Regions from separate parts of the Streptomyces sp. Qhu_M48 genome, predicted to be linked through region 2. Evidence: riboswitches for the same ligand, from Rfam matches in the RefSeq annotation. Region 2 holds a riboswitch; each other region holds the start of a gene.
What was found. A riboswitch is a leader RNA that binds a small molecule or an ion and turns the genes downstream of it on or off. The one in region 2 is predicted to bind cyclic di-AMP.
Positions count from the first base shown of each region.

Region 1: linked by a shared signal. The riboswitch ahead of ACRRSS_RS03250 (transglycosylase family protein) and the one ahead of ACRRSS_RS23655 (M23 family metallopeptidase) in region 2 are both predicted to bind cyclic di-AMP.
Region 3: linked by a shared signal. The riboswitch ahead of ACRRSS_RS26705 (M23 family metallopeptidase) and the one ahead of ACRRSS_RS23655 (M23 family metallopeptidase) in region 2 are both predicted to bind cyclic di-AMP.
Region 4: linked by a shared signal. The riboswitch ahead of ACRRSS_RS20050 (LysM peptidoglycan-binding domain-containing protein) and the one ahead of ACRRSS_RS23655 (M23 family metallopeptidase) in region 2 are both predicted to bind cyclic di-AMP.

Region 1 covers NZ_CP195432.1:639,849-643,357, forward strand. The annotation lists gene ACRRSS_RS03240 (cytochrome P450 family protein) at 1-383, shown strand, start outside; gene ACRRSS_RS03245 (transglycosylase family protein) at 518-1,606, shown strand; cyclic di-AMP (ydaO/yuaA leader) riboswitch at 1,865-2,039, shown strand; gene ACRRSS_RS03250 (transglycosylase family protein) at 2,043-2,768, shown strand; gene eno (phosphopyruvate hydratase) at 3,079-3,509, shown strand, end outside.
Region 2 covers NZ_CP195432.1:5,237,675-5,241,183, reverse strand. The annotation lists gene ACRRSS_RS23670 (helix-turn-helix domain-containing protein) at 1-305, shown strand, start outside; gene ACRRSS_RS23665 (DUF6126 family protein) at 355-510, shown strand; gene ACRRSS_RS23660 (tyrosine-protein phosphatase) at 523-1,344, opposite strand; cyclic di-AMP (ydaO/yuaA leader) riboswitch at 1,734-1,893, shown strand; gene ACRRSS_RS23655 (M23 family metallopeptidase) at 1,898-2,890, shown strand; gene ACRRSS_RS23650 (SGNH/GDSL hydrolase family protein) at 3,054-3,509, shown strand, end outside.
Region 3 covers NZ_CP195432.1:5,952,015-5,955,523, reverse strand. The annotation lists gene ACRRSS_RS26715 (M16 family metallopeptidase) at 1-186, shown strand, start outside; gene ACRRSS_RS26710 (M16 family metallopeptidase) at 213-1,580, shown strand; cyclic di-AMP (ydaO/yuaA leader) riboswitch at 1,781-1,941, shown strand; gene ACRRSS_RS26705 (M23 family metallopeptidase) at 1,954-2,724, shown strand; gene ACRRSS_RS26700 (GntR family transcriptional regulator) at 2,927-3,509, shown strand, end outside.
Region 4 covers NZ_CP195432.1:4,416,316-4,419,824, forward strand. The annotation lists gene ACRRSS_RS20040 (phosphocholine-specific phospholipase C) at 1-680, shown strand, start outside; gene ACRRSS_RS20045 (DUF6197 family protein) at 773-1,414, opposite strand; cyclic di-AMP (ydaO/yuaA leader) riboswitch at 1,786-1,942, shown strand; gene ACRRSS_RS20050 (LysM peptidoglycan-binding domain-containing protein) at 1,948-2,811, shown strand; gene ACRRSS_RS20055 (phosphoribosyltransferase family protein) at 2,805-3,509, opposite strand, start outside.

The DNA.
Region 1 (3,509 bases), 4.6 Mb from region 2:
ACGACGGGCCCGTGGAGATGGCCACCTGGCGGTACGCCACGCAGCCGTTGACCATCGGCGGGCAGGAGATCCCGGCGGGGGACCCGGTGCTCGTGGTGCTCGCCGCCGCCGACCGGGACCCGGAGCGGTTCGACGGGCCGGACACCCTCGAGCTCGCGCGGCGCGACAACCAGCACCTCGGGTACGGGCACGGCATCCACTACTGCCTGGGCGCACCGCTCGCCCGCCTGGAGGGGCAGACCGCGCTCGCCACCCTGCTGACTCGCCTGCCGGACCTGCGACTTGCCGCCGATCCGGCCGAACTGCGCTGGCGTGGCGGGCTCATCATGCGGGGATTGCGCACGCTTCCGGTGGAGTTCTCCCCTTCCGTACGGGTCCACTGAACTGACGTGGCGTCAGAACTGTGATCTTCGCGTGATCGCGGGTCCATCGACTTGTGATGAGTGTTCGAATGCGGCTACGTTTCGCCGCAGTCTCAGCCGTCACGAGTCACATCCGTCACGCGAAAGGCGCATCTATGCGTTCCGGGAACGGACGACACCGTCGCCCCCGTCAGGCCCCCGCCATCGTCGTCGCCGCGGGCGTGACCGGATCCGCCATGGCGCTGCCTCTGCTCGCCACCGGATCCGCGTCCGCCGCGGACGCGGCCACCTGGGACCGGGTCGCCGAGTGCGAGTCCGGCGGTCAGTGGAGTGCCAACTTCGGCAACGGCATGTACGGCGGCCTCCAGTTCACCCAGGACAGCTGGGAGCGCAACGGCGGCCTCGCCTACGCGCCCAGCCCCGACCTGGCCAGCCGCGGCCAGCAGATCGCCGTGGCCGAGAAGGCCCTCGCCAAGGGCAGCACCGAGTGGGCCACCTGCGCGCCGATCGCCGGCCTGACGAACGACGGAAAGGCCACCGGGGTGAACCCTGGACCCACGTCCGTCCCGACGACCCCGGCCGCCGTCCCGGAGTCGAGCTGGAACACGGGACTCCCCGAGGCCTCCACGGCCACCAAGGGCTCCACGGGGGCCGGCAAGGCCGCCGAGTCCCCGCGGAAGGCCACCGGGCCGGTCTCGCCGACCGCGCCCGTGTCGCCCACGGCGCCCGCCACGTCCGTCCCGCCGACCGTGCCCGTCACGCCGACCGCGCCGGTGAGCCCCACCGCTCCGGCGGACTCGGCAGGCCCCTCCGCGCCGACCACCCCGAGCACGCCCGATACGTCCGTTACGCCCGGTACGCCGGAAGGTGACGAGACGTCGGCCTCGCCCGGCACCGGCAAGCACCGGGGCGACGCGGCTCCGGATGAAACCGACAAGAAGGGCAGTGCCGCCGAATCCGGTAGACATGCCTCGAGCAAGGACAAGCCGGCCGAAGAGTCCGAGGTGGCCCCCGTGACCGACGAAGCGACCAACAGGGACGCAACGGACAGTCAGGGCACTTCGGACGCGTACACCGTGCGGCCGGGCGACAGCCTGTCCGACATTGCACAGGAGAACGAACTCCCCGGAGGCTGGACCGCCCTCTATGACGCCAACCGGCGGACCGTGGGCATCGATCCGGACCTCATCCTGCCTGGTCAGAGCCTCGATCTGACGAACGGTTCGCCCGCGCCGGCGGTATGATTAGGGGTCAAATGTCCGGTTCTGGGTAAGTGAGACATGGGTCTCTTCGCCCCAACTGGCGTGTCGCGTCCGCGAAGTTTGCTCCCGTCACCTCTCACCTGCGCAAACACTCCCCACCGGAAGGCAAGGAGGGGCGATATTTCCGCAATGCGCCTCTTTGAACTTCCGGTGGGTCTGTGTCTACGGTCATCACCGCTCGCCACCGCGGGCCCCGTCGACCGAAACGCCGAATCCTGCCGTCGGCCGATGGGAACAGTCGTCGCGTAAGCGCCGAAGGCAGGAGTGGGGGACCCAAGGTAAGTGCCGGTCCCGGCCGTTGAGACAGACGGCCGACGATCGGCTTGGGGTGAAGCCGCGTGCTAGGACACGCGGCCGGGCAACTCTTCCGGCCCGAACCCGACAGCTCACCTCACAGGCGTCGGTGAGGAGAATCTCCATGCTGTTTTCCGGTAAGGGCAAACACCGCCGTCCCTCCAAGGCCACCCAGGTCGTCACGCTCGTCGGCGTCACCGGTGTCGCCGTCGCCGCCCCGCTGATGACCGCGGGCACCGCCTCGGCCGCCACGGCCTCCGAGTGGGACCGCGTCGCCCAGTGCGAGTCCGGCGGCAACTGGTCCATCAACACGGGCAACGGCTACTACGGCGGCCTGCAGTTCTCGGCCTCCACCTGGGCCGCGTACGGCGGCACCGCCTACGCCTCGACCGCCAACCAGGCGTCGAAGTCCCAGCAGATCGCCATCGCCGAGAAGGTCCTCGCGGGCCAGGGCAAGGGCGCGTGGCCGAGCTGCGGCGTGGGCCTCTCCGGCGCCTCGTACGACGGCGGCGCCGCCGAGAGCGCGCCGCAGCAGAACACCCAGCAGCCGCAGCAGGAGCGGAAGGCCGAGCAGCCGACCACCCGCAGCGAGCAGCGCCAGGCCCCGAAGAAGGCGACGCAGCAGCAGGCCGCGCCGAAGGCCGCCGCCAAGAAGACCGTCACCACGCCGACCGGCAAGACGGTCAAGAAGGGTGACGGCGAGTACAAGGTCACCACCGGCGACACCCTCAGCAAGATCGCTCAGACGCAGGGCGTGAAGGGCGGCTGGGCCAAGCTCTTCGAGCTGAACAAGGACGTCGTCGAGAACGCCGACCTCATCTACCCGGGCCAGCAGCTCCACCTGAAGTGAGCCCGGCGGTCCGCGTGAGTCCGGCGGCTCACGAGGACCCCACGACCCTCCCGCGGTGACCACCCCGACCCGGCGCGCCCTTCCCCGTGCGCGCCGGGCCGGGGTTCCCCCGTTTCGGGAGGACCTGACGGTTACCGCCCAGTAGATTCGGGGTCCTTCGTCCCCAGATGCATGCCCTTGGGTCCTTTTTCGTCCCAGGGGGCGGGCGCCCGGCTGGCCGGAGCCCCCGAGCCGGTTAGGCTCTTGTCGCAAGGCCGAGCGACCCTGCACCGGTCCTGCGTCACATCCAGCGTCACATCCCAAAAAGGAGATGCTCGTGCCGTCCATCGACGTCGTCGTAGCCCGGGAAATCCTGGACTCCCGAGGCAACCCCACGGTCGAGGTCGAGGTCGGCCTCGACGACGGCAGCACCGGCCGTGCTGCTGTTCCGTCCGGCGCCTCCACCGGTGCGTTCGAGGCCATCGAGCTTCGCGACGGTGACCCGAACCGCTACCTGGGCAAGGGTGTCGAGAAGGCCGTCCTCGCCGTCATCGAGCAGATCGGCCCGGAGCTCGTCGGCTACGACGCCACCGAGCAGCGCCTGATCGACCAGGCCATGTTCGACCTGGACGCCACCGAGAACAAGGGCTCGCTCGGCGCCAACGCCATCCTCGGCGTCTCGCTCGCCGTCGCGCACGCCGCCTCCGAGGCCTCGGACCTCCCCCTCTTCCGCTACCTCGGCGGCCCGAACGCGCACCTGCT
Region 2 (3,509 bases):
CCGGCGGCGCCGGACGCGCCCTCCAGTGCCTGCGGGTCCACGTGCCGTACGCCACCCCCGCCGACCTGGTGCGCGTCCATCCGGGCGAGGAGTGGATCCACGTCCTGGAGGGCCGGGTGCGGCTCGCGCTGGGTGAGGCCGTCCACGTCCTCGATCCCGGGGACGGCGCGCACTTCGACTCCCTGACGCCGCACCGGATCGGGGCCGCGACCCCCGGCGGGGCCGAGCTGCTCTTCGTCCACACACTGATGCAGAGCCCCGCGGCCGAACTGTGCCTCGGCGACGGCCCCCCGCACCGGCGCTGACCCCGTACCCCTCTCATACGTGCATCCCCTTCGAAAGAAAAGGACCGAGATGTCCGAGAAGTCACGACCTGTCACCGGCGAGGAGCGCGAGGAAGGCAAGTTCCCCAAAGGGCTGGTCCTCCGCCTCTTCGCGTACCTGGTCGCCGGGCACCTCTTCGCCGGCTTCCTCTACCTGCTCTTCATGCTGGGCGGGCAGAACCAGTAGTGCGCCGCGGGCTCACGCCTCCGTGAGCAGGCGCTCCCGCAGGCGCTCGCGGGTCTCCGGGGCCAGCTTCAGGCCCTCCGCGAGGTAGGCGTCCACCGAACCCCAGGTCGCCTCGATCATCTCGAAGGCGCCCCGCAGGTACTCCACCCGCGCGTCGAACAGCGGGCTCAGCAGCTCCATCACCTCGGGTGACATCGCGTCCGCGTCGGTGGAGCTGCGGCGCACCTTGTAGCGGCGGTGCGGGTCGTTCGACTTCACGTAGTCCGCCTCGATCGCCTCCCGCTCGACCCCGACGGCGAGCAGGGTGATCGCGATGGAGAGCCCGGCGCGGTCCTTTCCGGCCGCGCAGTGCATCAGCGCGGGGAGGCTGTCCTCCGCCAGGGCGTGCAGGATCCGGCTGTGCTCCGCGGTCCGCTCGACCACCATCTTCCGGTACGAGTCGGACATTCGGGCCGCGGCCTTGCCCTCGCCGAGGATCTCCCGCAGCTGCTCGATGTCGCCGTCGCGGACCAGCTTCCAGAACTCCTTGCCGTCGGCCGGGTCGTTGAGCGGTATGTTCACGTTCCGCACGCCGGGCAGGTCCACGTCAGGTCCCTCGACCTTCCGGTCCGCCAGGTTCCGGTAGTCGAAGACGGTGTGGAGTCCCAGCGAGTCGAGGAAGGCGACGTCCGCCTCGGTGGCGTGGGCGAGGTGGCCGCTGCGGTAGAGGCGGCCGGGGCGCACGGCGCGCCCGTCCGTCGTCGGGAGGCCGCCCACGTCCCGGAAGTTGCGGACCTCCGCCAGCTCGGGTTCGTTCGCCTCGACGGGCGGGACCTGCGGCAGCTGCTGCGTCACGGATGCTCCTGGTGATCGACGTTCGGGTGCCCCGACACGAGGTCGGTTCCAGGGGCAATCATCCAGCCGGGACGGTCTCGGCGCACCCCCCTGGATGGGAATGGGTGATCTGTCCGAATTGAGGCCTTGCGTATAACGCGCCCTGGTTACAGGCGAGATGAGCCGCGGCGCGTGAGCAGGGTCATAGAAGTGACGGATCGTGGCCGAAGGCCCGAAGCAATTGCCGTACGGAAAAAGGAAATCGAAGGACCGTCATCGACGGAGGGTGACCGGAATTCCGGGCGGAGGGGCGGGCGGGGAAAGCCGGCGGAAATCAGTGGCTTGTTCGCGCCGACCCCGCTCGTCTAGCGTCACCGTCAATCCGGTCGGACCGCCGAATCCTGCCACCGTCCGGAATTCCACTCATCCCATGCGTGGCAGGAGCGGGGGACCCAGGAAGTACGCCGGTCCCGCGAAGCAGGACGGCTCGGGGTGAAGCCGCGTGGACACGTGGCCGGGCATCTCCAGTCCGAACCCGACAGCTCACCTCGCAGGCGCCGGAGAGGAATTCGCCATGCCCGCGAAGGGTAAGCACCGCCGTACCAAGTCCAACCCCCTGACCCGCGGAATCGTCGCCGCCGGTACGGGAGGCGCCGTCGTCGCCCTCCCGCTCCTCGGTGCCACCGGGGCCCACGCCGCCACGCCGGCCGCCGCTCCCGGACAGGCCGTCACGGCCGCCGTCCAGGTGAAGGCGCCCGCCGCCGCCCAGGCCGCGCCCACCGCCAAGGCCAAGCCGAAGACGTACTCCGTCGTGAGCGGCGACTACCTGTCGAAGATCGCCGAGGAGCACCACCTCACCGGCGGCTGGCAGAAGCTGTACGCGGACAACCGCCAGGTCGTCGGCGAGAACCCCTCGCTCATCCTGCCCGGCATGAAGCTCACGCTCGGCGCGAAGAGCGCCGCCCCGGCCGCCGCACCGAAGAGCGCCGCGCCCAAGGCCGCCCCCAAGAGCTCCGCGAAGACCTCCGCCAAGAACAACGACGAGGCCCCCCGCGCCTCGCGTGGCGCCGAGCGCTCCGCCGCCCCGGCCGCGAGCACGGAGTCCTCGGGCTCCACCTCGACGTCCTCGGGCTCCTCCACCTCCGGCGCCTCGGCCTCCGCGTCCGGCTGGGTCGCCCCGGTCGGCGGCGGCGTCTCCACCCCGTACCGCGCCTCCGGCTCCATGTGGTCCTCCGGCTACCACACGGGTGCCGACTTCATCGCCTCCTCCGGTACCACCGTCCGCGCCGTCGGCGCCGGCACGGTCGTCTCGGCCGGCTGGAGCGGTTCGTACGGCAACGAGGTCGTCATCCAGCACGCCGACGGCAACTACTCCCAGTACGCCCACCTCTCCTCGCTCTCCGTCTCGTCCGGCCAGGCCGTCACCGGCGGCCAGCAGATCGGCCTCTCCGGTTCCACCGGCAACTCCACCGGTCCGCACCTGCACTTCGAGATCCGTACCTCGCCGAGCTACGGCTCCGACGTCGACCCGCTGGCCTACCTGCGCCAGCACGGCGTCTCCATCTGACGCACACCTGTCACCCGACTGGCCCGGCACCCCGTGCCGGGCCGCTCGGCGTGCCCAGGTCTATTCCGGCTTGGCAAATTCTTTATCGGTGGCATATGTCACCCAGCGTCAACCCCTCCTTACGGTCGCGTAGGTCACATCCGAAAGGGAAGGATGTGCTCCCGTGGCAGACGATTCGAGATCAAGAGACAAGAACGCATTCGGGTCGTACGCGGCGATCGGTGACAGCTTCACCGAGGGCGTCGGAGACCCCGGACCCGGCGGGACGTACGTCGGCTGGGCGGACCGCCTCGCGGTGCTGCTCGCCGACCAGTTGCCGGTGCACGACGCCTTCCGCTACGCCAACCTGGCCGTACGCGGGCGCCTCCTCGACCAGATCGTGGCGGAACAGGTCCCCCGGGCGAAGGAACTCGCCCCCGACCTGGTGACCTTCTGCGCCGGCGGGAACGACATCATCCGCCCCGGCTCGGACCCCGACGACGTCGCCGAGCGCTTCGAGCGCGCCGTCGCCGAACTGACCTCAGCCGTCGGCACCGTCATGGTGACCACCGGCTTCGACACCCGTGACGTGCCCGTGCTCCGGCACCTGCGCGGCAAGATCGCCACCTACACCGCCCAC
Region 3 (3,509 bases), 710 kb from region 2:
CTGTTCGGCGACCCGCAGCTCGCCCTCACCGCCGTCGACCGGGTCCTGGCCGTCACCGCCGAGGAGGTGCGGGCCGCCGCCGCGGCCGCGCTGCGCCCCGACAACCGCGCGGTCCTGGTCTACGAGCCCCTGGCGACCGAGCGGGGCGACAACGGCGACGACGACGAAGAGGGAGCGGACCAGTGACCGACGCTGCCGCGTCTTTGACGAGCATGGACTTCCACCCGCAGCCGGAGCCGGGCGCCGCCCGGCCGTGGGCCTTCCCGGCCCCCGACCGCGGAGCCCTGGACAACGGCCTGACGCTGCTGACCAGCCACCGGCCCGGCCAGCAGGTCGTGGCCGTGGAGATCTTCCTGCCGGCCCCGCTGGACGCCGAGCCCGCCGGTCTCGACGGGGTCGCCACCATCATGGCCCGCGCGCTCTCCGAGGGCACGGACCAGCGCAGCGCCGAGGAGTTCGCGGCCGAGTTGGAGCGCTGCGGCGCCACGCTCGACGCGCACGCCGACCACCCGGGCGTACGGGTCTCCCTGGAGGTTCCGGTCTCCCGGCTGCCCAAGGCGCTCGGGCTGCTCTCCGAGGCCCTGATCGCGCCGGCGTTCCTCGACACCGAGATCGAGCGCCTGGTCCGCAACCGTCTGGACGAGATCCCGCACGAGACGGCCAACCCGGGCCGCCGCGCCGCCAAGCAGCTCTCCAAGGAGCTTTTCCCGGCGGAGTCCCGGATGTCCCGGCCGCGCCAGGGCACCGAGGAGACCGTCGCGGCGATCGACGCGGCCTCGGTCCGTGCCTTCTTCGAGGCGTACGTCCGGCCCGCCACGGCCACCGCCGTGGTCGTGGGCGACCTGACCGGCGTCGACCTGGACAAGGTCCTCGCGGAGACACTGGGCGCCTGGACGGGCGAGCCGGGCGAGCCGCTCCCCATGCCGCCGATCACCGCCGACGACACCGGACGGGTCGTCATCGTGGACCGTCCCGGCGCCGTCCAGACCCAGTTGCTGATCGGCCGGATCGGCTCGGACCGGCACGCCTCGGTCTGGCCGGCCCAGGTCCTGGGGACGTACTGCCTCGGCGGCACCCTCACCTCGCGGCTCGACCGGGTCCTGCGCGAGGAGAAGGGCTACACGTACGGCGTGCGGGCGTTCGGGCAGGTGCTCCGCTCCGACGCCGGGGGGAACGGCGCCTCGATGCTCGCCATCAGCGGTTCCGTGGACACCCCCAACACCGGTCCGGCCCTCGACGACCTGTGGAAGGTGCTGCGGACGCTCGCCGCGGAGGGCCTCACGGACGCCGAGCGCGAGACGGCCGTGCAGAACCTGGTGGGCGTCGCGCCGCTCAAGTACGAGACGGCGGCCTCCGTCGCCGGGACGCTCGCCGACCAGGTCGAGCAGCACCTCCCGGACGACTACCAGGCCCAGTTGTACGCGCGCCTGGCCGAGACCGGCACGGTCGAGGCGACCGCGGCCGTGGTCAGCGCGTTCCCGGTGGACCGGCTCGTCACCGTGCTCGTGGGTGACGCGGCGCAGATCGCGGAGCCGGTGCGGGCGCTCGGCATCGGTGAAGTGACCGTCGTGACGGGCTGATTCCGGCCTCTGACACGACAACGGAGGACCCCGGCGGCCTAGTTCGTCGGGGTCCTCCCTTTTGTCCGTATTGGGGGTGACGGTGATCGTTTGCCCTGTGGCATGTCTTACAAAAAGCCGGTCTGGTTGGTGATTGAAAGACGATCCGCATAGCGTCGGGCCGTCTGTTCGTCAGTTGCACGTGCCGCACCCGCGGCATCGGACAGACATCGCCGAGTCCCCGTCAGGCGCGAGCCTGGGGAGCCGGGGACCCACGTCCCTGGGGTGAATCGGGCGCCTTCGTCTCGTACGGAGGAGCTCGTAGGAGACCTTCCTGCTCCGAACCCGTCAGCTAACCCGGTAGGCGAGAGGGAAGGAAAGGATCAGCCCCTACATGGCGTTCACCCGTGCCACCGGGAAGCATCGTGGTCCGAGCCGGATGGCGCGCCGCAGCGTGGGCTTCGCCGGCGCCGCGACGCTGGCCACCACCGGCGTCATCGGAACCCTCGCCTCCCCGGCGCTCGCCGCCGACACGGAGCCCCGCTCCGCCGAGGACACCGGGCTCACCAAGGTGATCACCGAGGACTCCCTCGTCGACCGGCTCAACGCCCAGGCCGCCGCCCAGGAGCGGGAGGCCTTCGAGGCCGCCGCCAAGGCGAAGGCCCAGGCCGAGGCGGAGCGCAAGGCCGAGGCCCGCGCCAAGGAGATCCGGGCGGAGAAGGAGCGTGCCGCCCGTGAGGCCGAGCGCCGCCGCCTCGCCTCCTTCCAGCTCCCCGTCGCCGGCACGTACGTCTCCACCGGCTACCAGACCGGCGGCTCCCTCTGGTCCTCCGGCAGCCACTCCGGCATCGACTTCCACGCCGCCTACGGCAGCAGCGTCGTCTCCGTCGGTTCCGGCACCGTCGTCGAGGCCGGCTGGGGCGGCGCGTACGGCAACAACATCGTCATCCGGATGAACGACGGCACGTTCACCCAGTACGGTCACCTCGCCTCCGTCGGGGTCCACGTCGGCCAGACCGTCGAGCCCGGCCAGCGGATCGGCGTCTCCGGCTCCACCGGCAACTCGACCGGCCCGCACCTCCACTTCGAGGCGCGGTCGACCGCCGAGTACGGCTCCGACATCAACCCGGTCGCCTACCTCCGGGCGCGCGGCGTCGACGTCTGACCCGAGACCACCCGGCGCGGCGGGACCACCGCGCGTCGCAAAAGCCCCGGCTCGTACTGAGCCGGGGCTTTTCGTCGGTCAAAAGGCGGCCATATTCCGCTGGGGCATCGGAAATTCCGGCGAGCTGCAATAGAGTCGCAGATCGGGCGCAGAACAGGCGCCGCTCGAATTGACTCGCGCAGACCCAAGGCGGAGGTCGGACATGCGCATTCCCGCGCACTCGGTATGCACGGCGATCCGGGACGACATCGTCTCCGGCGTCTTCGAGCGGGGCAGCCGGCTGACCGAGGAACAGCTGGCCCGCCGGTACGGGGTGTCCCGCGTCCCGGTCCGGGAGGCCCTGCGCACCCTGGAGTCCGAGGGCTTCGTCGTCACCCGCCGCCACGCGGGCGCGCACGTCGCCGAGCCCACCGACCAGGAGGCGGCCGATCTGCTCGACATGCGGGCGCTGCTCGAACCGCTGGGGGCCGCCCGCGCCGCCCAGCGCCGCACGGAGGCCCACCTCAAGGTGTTGCGCGGCCTGGTCAGGCTCGGTCAGGAGCGGGCCAGGCGCGGCCAGGGCGAGGATCTGCGCTCCCTCGGCGGCTGGTTCCACGAGACGCTCGCACAGGCCTCCGGCAGCCCGGCCCTGACGGCGCTGCTGACCCAGCTGCGGCACAAGATCGCCTGGACGTACGCGGTCGAGCAGCCCGCCCATCCGGTGGAGGCCTGGGCCGAGCACGGCGCGATCGTGGACGCCGTGGCGCGCGGCGACGCCGAGCGGGCGCGGTCCCTGACGGCGCTGC
Region 4 (3,509 bases), 820 kb from region 2:
CCTGCAAGCCGCTGCCGAACCCGGCCCCGCAGAACAACACCCTGCCCGCGCAGGAGTCGGGCACCCGCCCGGCGCGCGCCCTCCCCTACCAGGTGAACGGCAACCTCGACCGCTTCGAGTTCGGGTCCGCGGGCAAGATCCTGGCCTGGTTCTCGATGGCGAACCAGGGAGCGGAGGCCAAGCGGGCGGCCCATTTCTCGATCCACCCGCACCAGCACCGCGACACGGCCGCCTGGCAGTACACGGTCGACCCGGGCGCCACGGCGACCGACTACTTCAACATCGGCACCGGGTCGGGATCGGGCAAGTACGACATCTCGATGATGGGCCCCAACCGCTTCCTGCGCCGCTTCCTCGGGGACGCCTCCAAGGCGGGCAAGGCGGTCGAGGTGGCGGCCCGGTTCGCGCCCGAGGCGGGTACGGGCCGGACGGCGCTCTGGTTCCGGATGAGCAACACCTCAGCGGGACCGGTGACCTTCACGATCCGCTCGAACGCCTACCGTACGGACGGCCCGTGGACGTACACGGTCCCGGCGAACTCCACGCGGGAGGACTTCTTCAACGCGGTGGCCCTCCACAACGGCTGGTACGACTTCACGATCGTCGTCGACATCGACGGCACCTGGTCGCGCCGGTACACCGGCCACATCGAGACCGGCGCCGCGAGCGTCACCGGCTGACGCCGGCGGCCGGGCGGCCCGGCGGCCCGGCGGCCCGCGTCGATGAGCCGGGGGCGGCTTCCGGGCCACCGCCCGGCTCATCGGCACGGCCGTCAGCGGCCCGCGCGCGCCGCGCGGTGGATCGTGGCGTCGAGCAGGGCCACCGCGTCGGCCGCCGTACGGCCCGGAGCCCGGTTCCAGGGTCCGATCAGCTCGCTCCAGCCCCGCGACCGGAGCTCGGCCATGATCCAGGCGGCGGCCTCGTGCATGGTCGGGGCGCTGCCGTGGCCGAGCCGGTGCGCGGCGAGCAGCGCTCCGCAGACGCACCGGGCCCCCCGTGCGTCACGCAGCTTGTACGGGGCGTTCTGCCAGCCCCACTCCGTCAGGACGAGGCGCGCGTAGCCGAGGTGGACCGAAGGGCGCAGATCCGGACGGCCGACACGGCGCCAGGCGTGCAGCCGGTCGGGCAGGACGGCCGCGATCCGGCCAGGGAGGCGGTGCTCGGCCGGCGGGGACGGCGGCAGCGCGACGAGCGCGTCCGCGACGAGGCGGTCCACCGGCACGGTGAGCAGATCCCGCCAGCTCTCGTCGGGCGAGGACGCGGGCGACAGTACGGGCGTGGGCGGGGACGTGGGCGGGGAGGGCGGGGCGGTGGTCAAGTCCGTGACGACACGCTGCCAGGTGGCGCTCTCATAGAGCTCGGCGGCCTCGCGGTCGAGTCCGTCGGGGGTGAGCAGGGCGGCGGAGGGGGACATCCGGGCAGCTCCTCGGTCGGGGTCACCTCATCTTTCACGACGAATGTCGGTTTTGCGACTTCTGAGGGCAAGTGTCCACCTCTTCGAAGCGGCCTTTACCGCCCACTCCTTAATTTATGGAATCAAAAGCCCTATTCGGACATACGGTCGCTGGTGACGCGACTCACTTTCCCGGGACGAGGCTCGCGGCAGGAGTCCGCGCATGCCGGGCCGGACAAGGAAGTTCGAGGGACCTTCGGCGCGTTCGATCTTGAATTCGTCGAATTCGGTGATCCAATTCCCGGGCCCGGGGCTCCGGTCCTCTTGTTCTCTGTCGCATTACTGGCCTACGGTCACCTCCATTCGAGCGGATCGCCTAATCCTGCCACCGCTCGAAATACCTCCCTTTTCACCCGACGGCAGGAGCGGGGGACCCACGAATACGCCGGCCCGGAATCCCGGGACGGCTCGGGGTGCAGCCGCGTGCGCGCGGCCGGACATCTCCCGTCCGAACCCGACAGCTCACCCCGCAGGCGCCGGAGAGGAATCCCGTCATGCCTGCTCACGGTAAGCACCGCCGCCCCCGACGCCGCGCCGTCTCCCATGGACTCGCGCTGGTCGGCACAGGTGGAGTCGCCCTCGCCCTCCCGCTGATCGCCCCCGCGGCGGCCGGTGCCGCGCCCGTCTCCGGCGCCCCGGAATTCACCACCCGGGCCGTCGCCGCCCCCGCCGCTCCTGCCGCGGCCCCGGCCGCCGCCAAGGCTCCCGCCGCCCCGGCCGCCGCCCGTACCTACACCGTCGTGAGCGGCGACTCGCTTTCCCTGATCGCCCAGAAGAAGGGAATTCAGGGCGGCTGGAAGGGCCTTTACCGGGCCAACATGAGCGTGGTGGGTGACAATCCGTCACTCATTCACCCGGGCCTTGAACTGACGCTTCGTAAGGATTCCGCGAAGGCGGCTCCCGCCCAGGCGAAGAAGGCCTCCACGACCGAGCGGGCCGACCGCTCCGAGCGTCGGGCCGCCGCGCCCGCCGCCACCGGCACGGGGGCCTCCGCCGCCGGTGCCGTCCAGGCCGCCCCGGTCGCCGTCACCCAGTACGCGAACAACCTCGACGGCTGGATCCGCGAGTCGCTGGCCGTCATGGCCCAGCACGGGATCCCCGGTTCCTACGAGGGGATCCACCGCAACATCATGCGTGAGTCCTCGGGCAACCCGCAGGCCATCAACCTGTGGGACTCCAACGCGATGGCCGGCACCCCCTCGAAGGGCCTTCTCCAGGTCATCGACCCGACCTTCCGCGCCTATCACGTGCCCGGCACGTCGATGGACCCGTTCGACCCGGTCGCCAACATCACCGCCGCCTGCAACTACGCGGCCGACAAGTACGGCTCGATGGACCAGGTCAACGGGGCCTACTGACCCCGGAAGTGCCCGCTGAACCAGGAGGTGGCGAGCTCCGCCACCTCCTCCAGGGCGCCCGGCTCCTCGAAGAGGTGCGTGGCGCCGTCGACGACGGCCAGCCGGCTCTCGCAGCGCAGCAGGGACCGGGCCCGCCGGTTGAGGTCCAGGACCGGCGTGTCCCGGCCTCCCACCACCAGGAGCGTGGGAGCCCGGACCCGGGCCAGACGGTCGGCCGCGAGGTCCGGCCGGCCTCCGCGTGAGACGACGGCGGTCACCTGGGACTCGGGATCGCCCGCCGCCCACAGCGCGGCGGCCGCTCCCGTACTCGCGCCGAAGTACCCCAGCGGGAGGCCCTCGCTCTCCGGGCGCCCGGCCAGCCACTCCGTCGCGTCGGTGAGCCGGCCGGCGAGCAGCGGGGTGTCGAAGACATGCGCCCGGTCGACCGCCTCCGCCTCGGTGAGCAGGTCGAACAGGAGCGTGCCGAGTCCCGCCCTGTTGAGCGCCGCCGCGACCTCACGGTTGCGGGGGCTGCGTCGTCCGCTGCCGCTGCCGTGGGCGAACAGGACGGTGCCCAGGGCTCCCTCGGGCACGGCGAGCCGCCCGGCGAGCGTCACTCCGGCCGCCGTGGGGATCCGTACGTCCGAGTCCTGGACGACCGGGTCGTGCGCGGCCCGGTTCCGGTCCAGACAGGCGACGACCTCGGCGTCGGCGGTCTG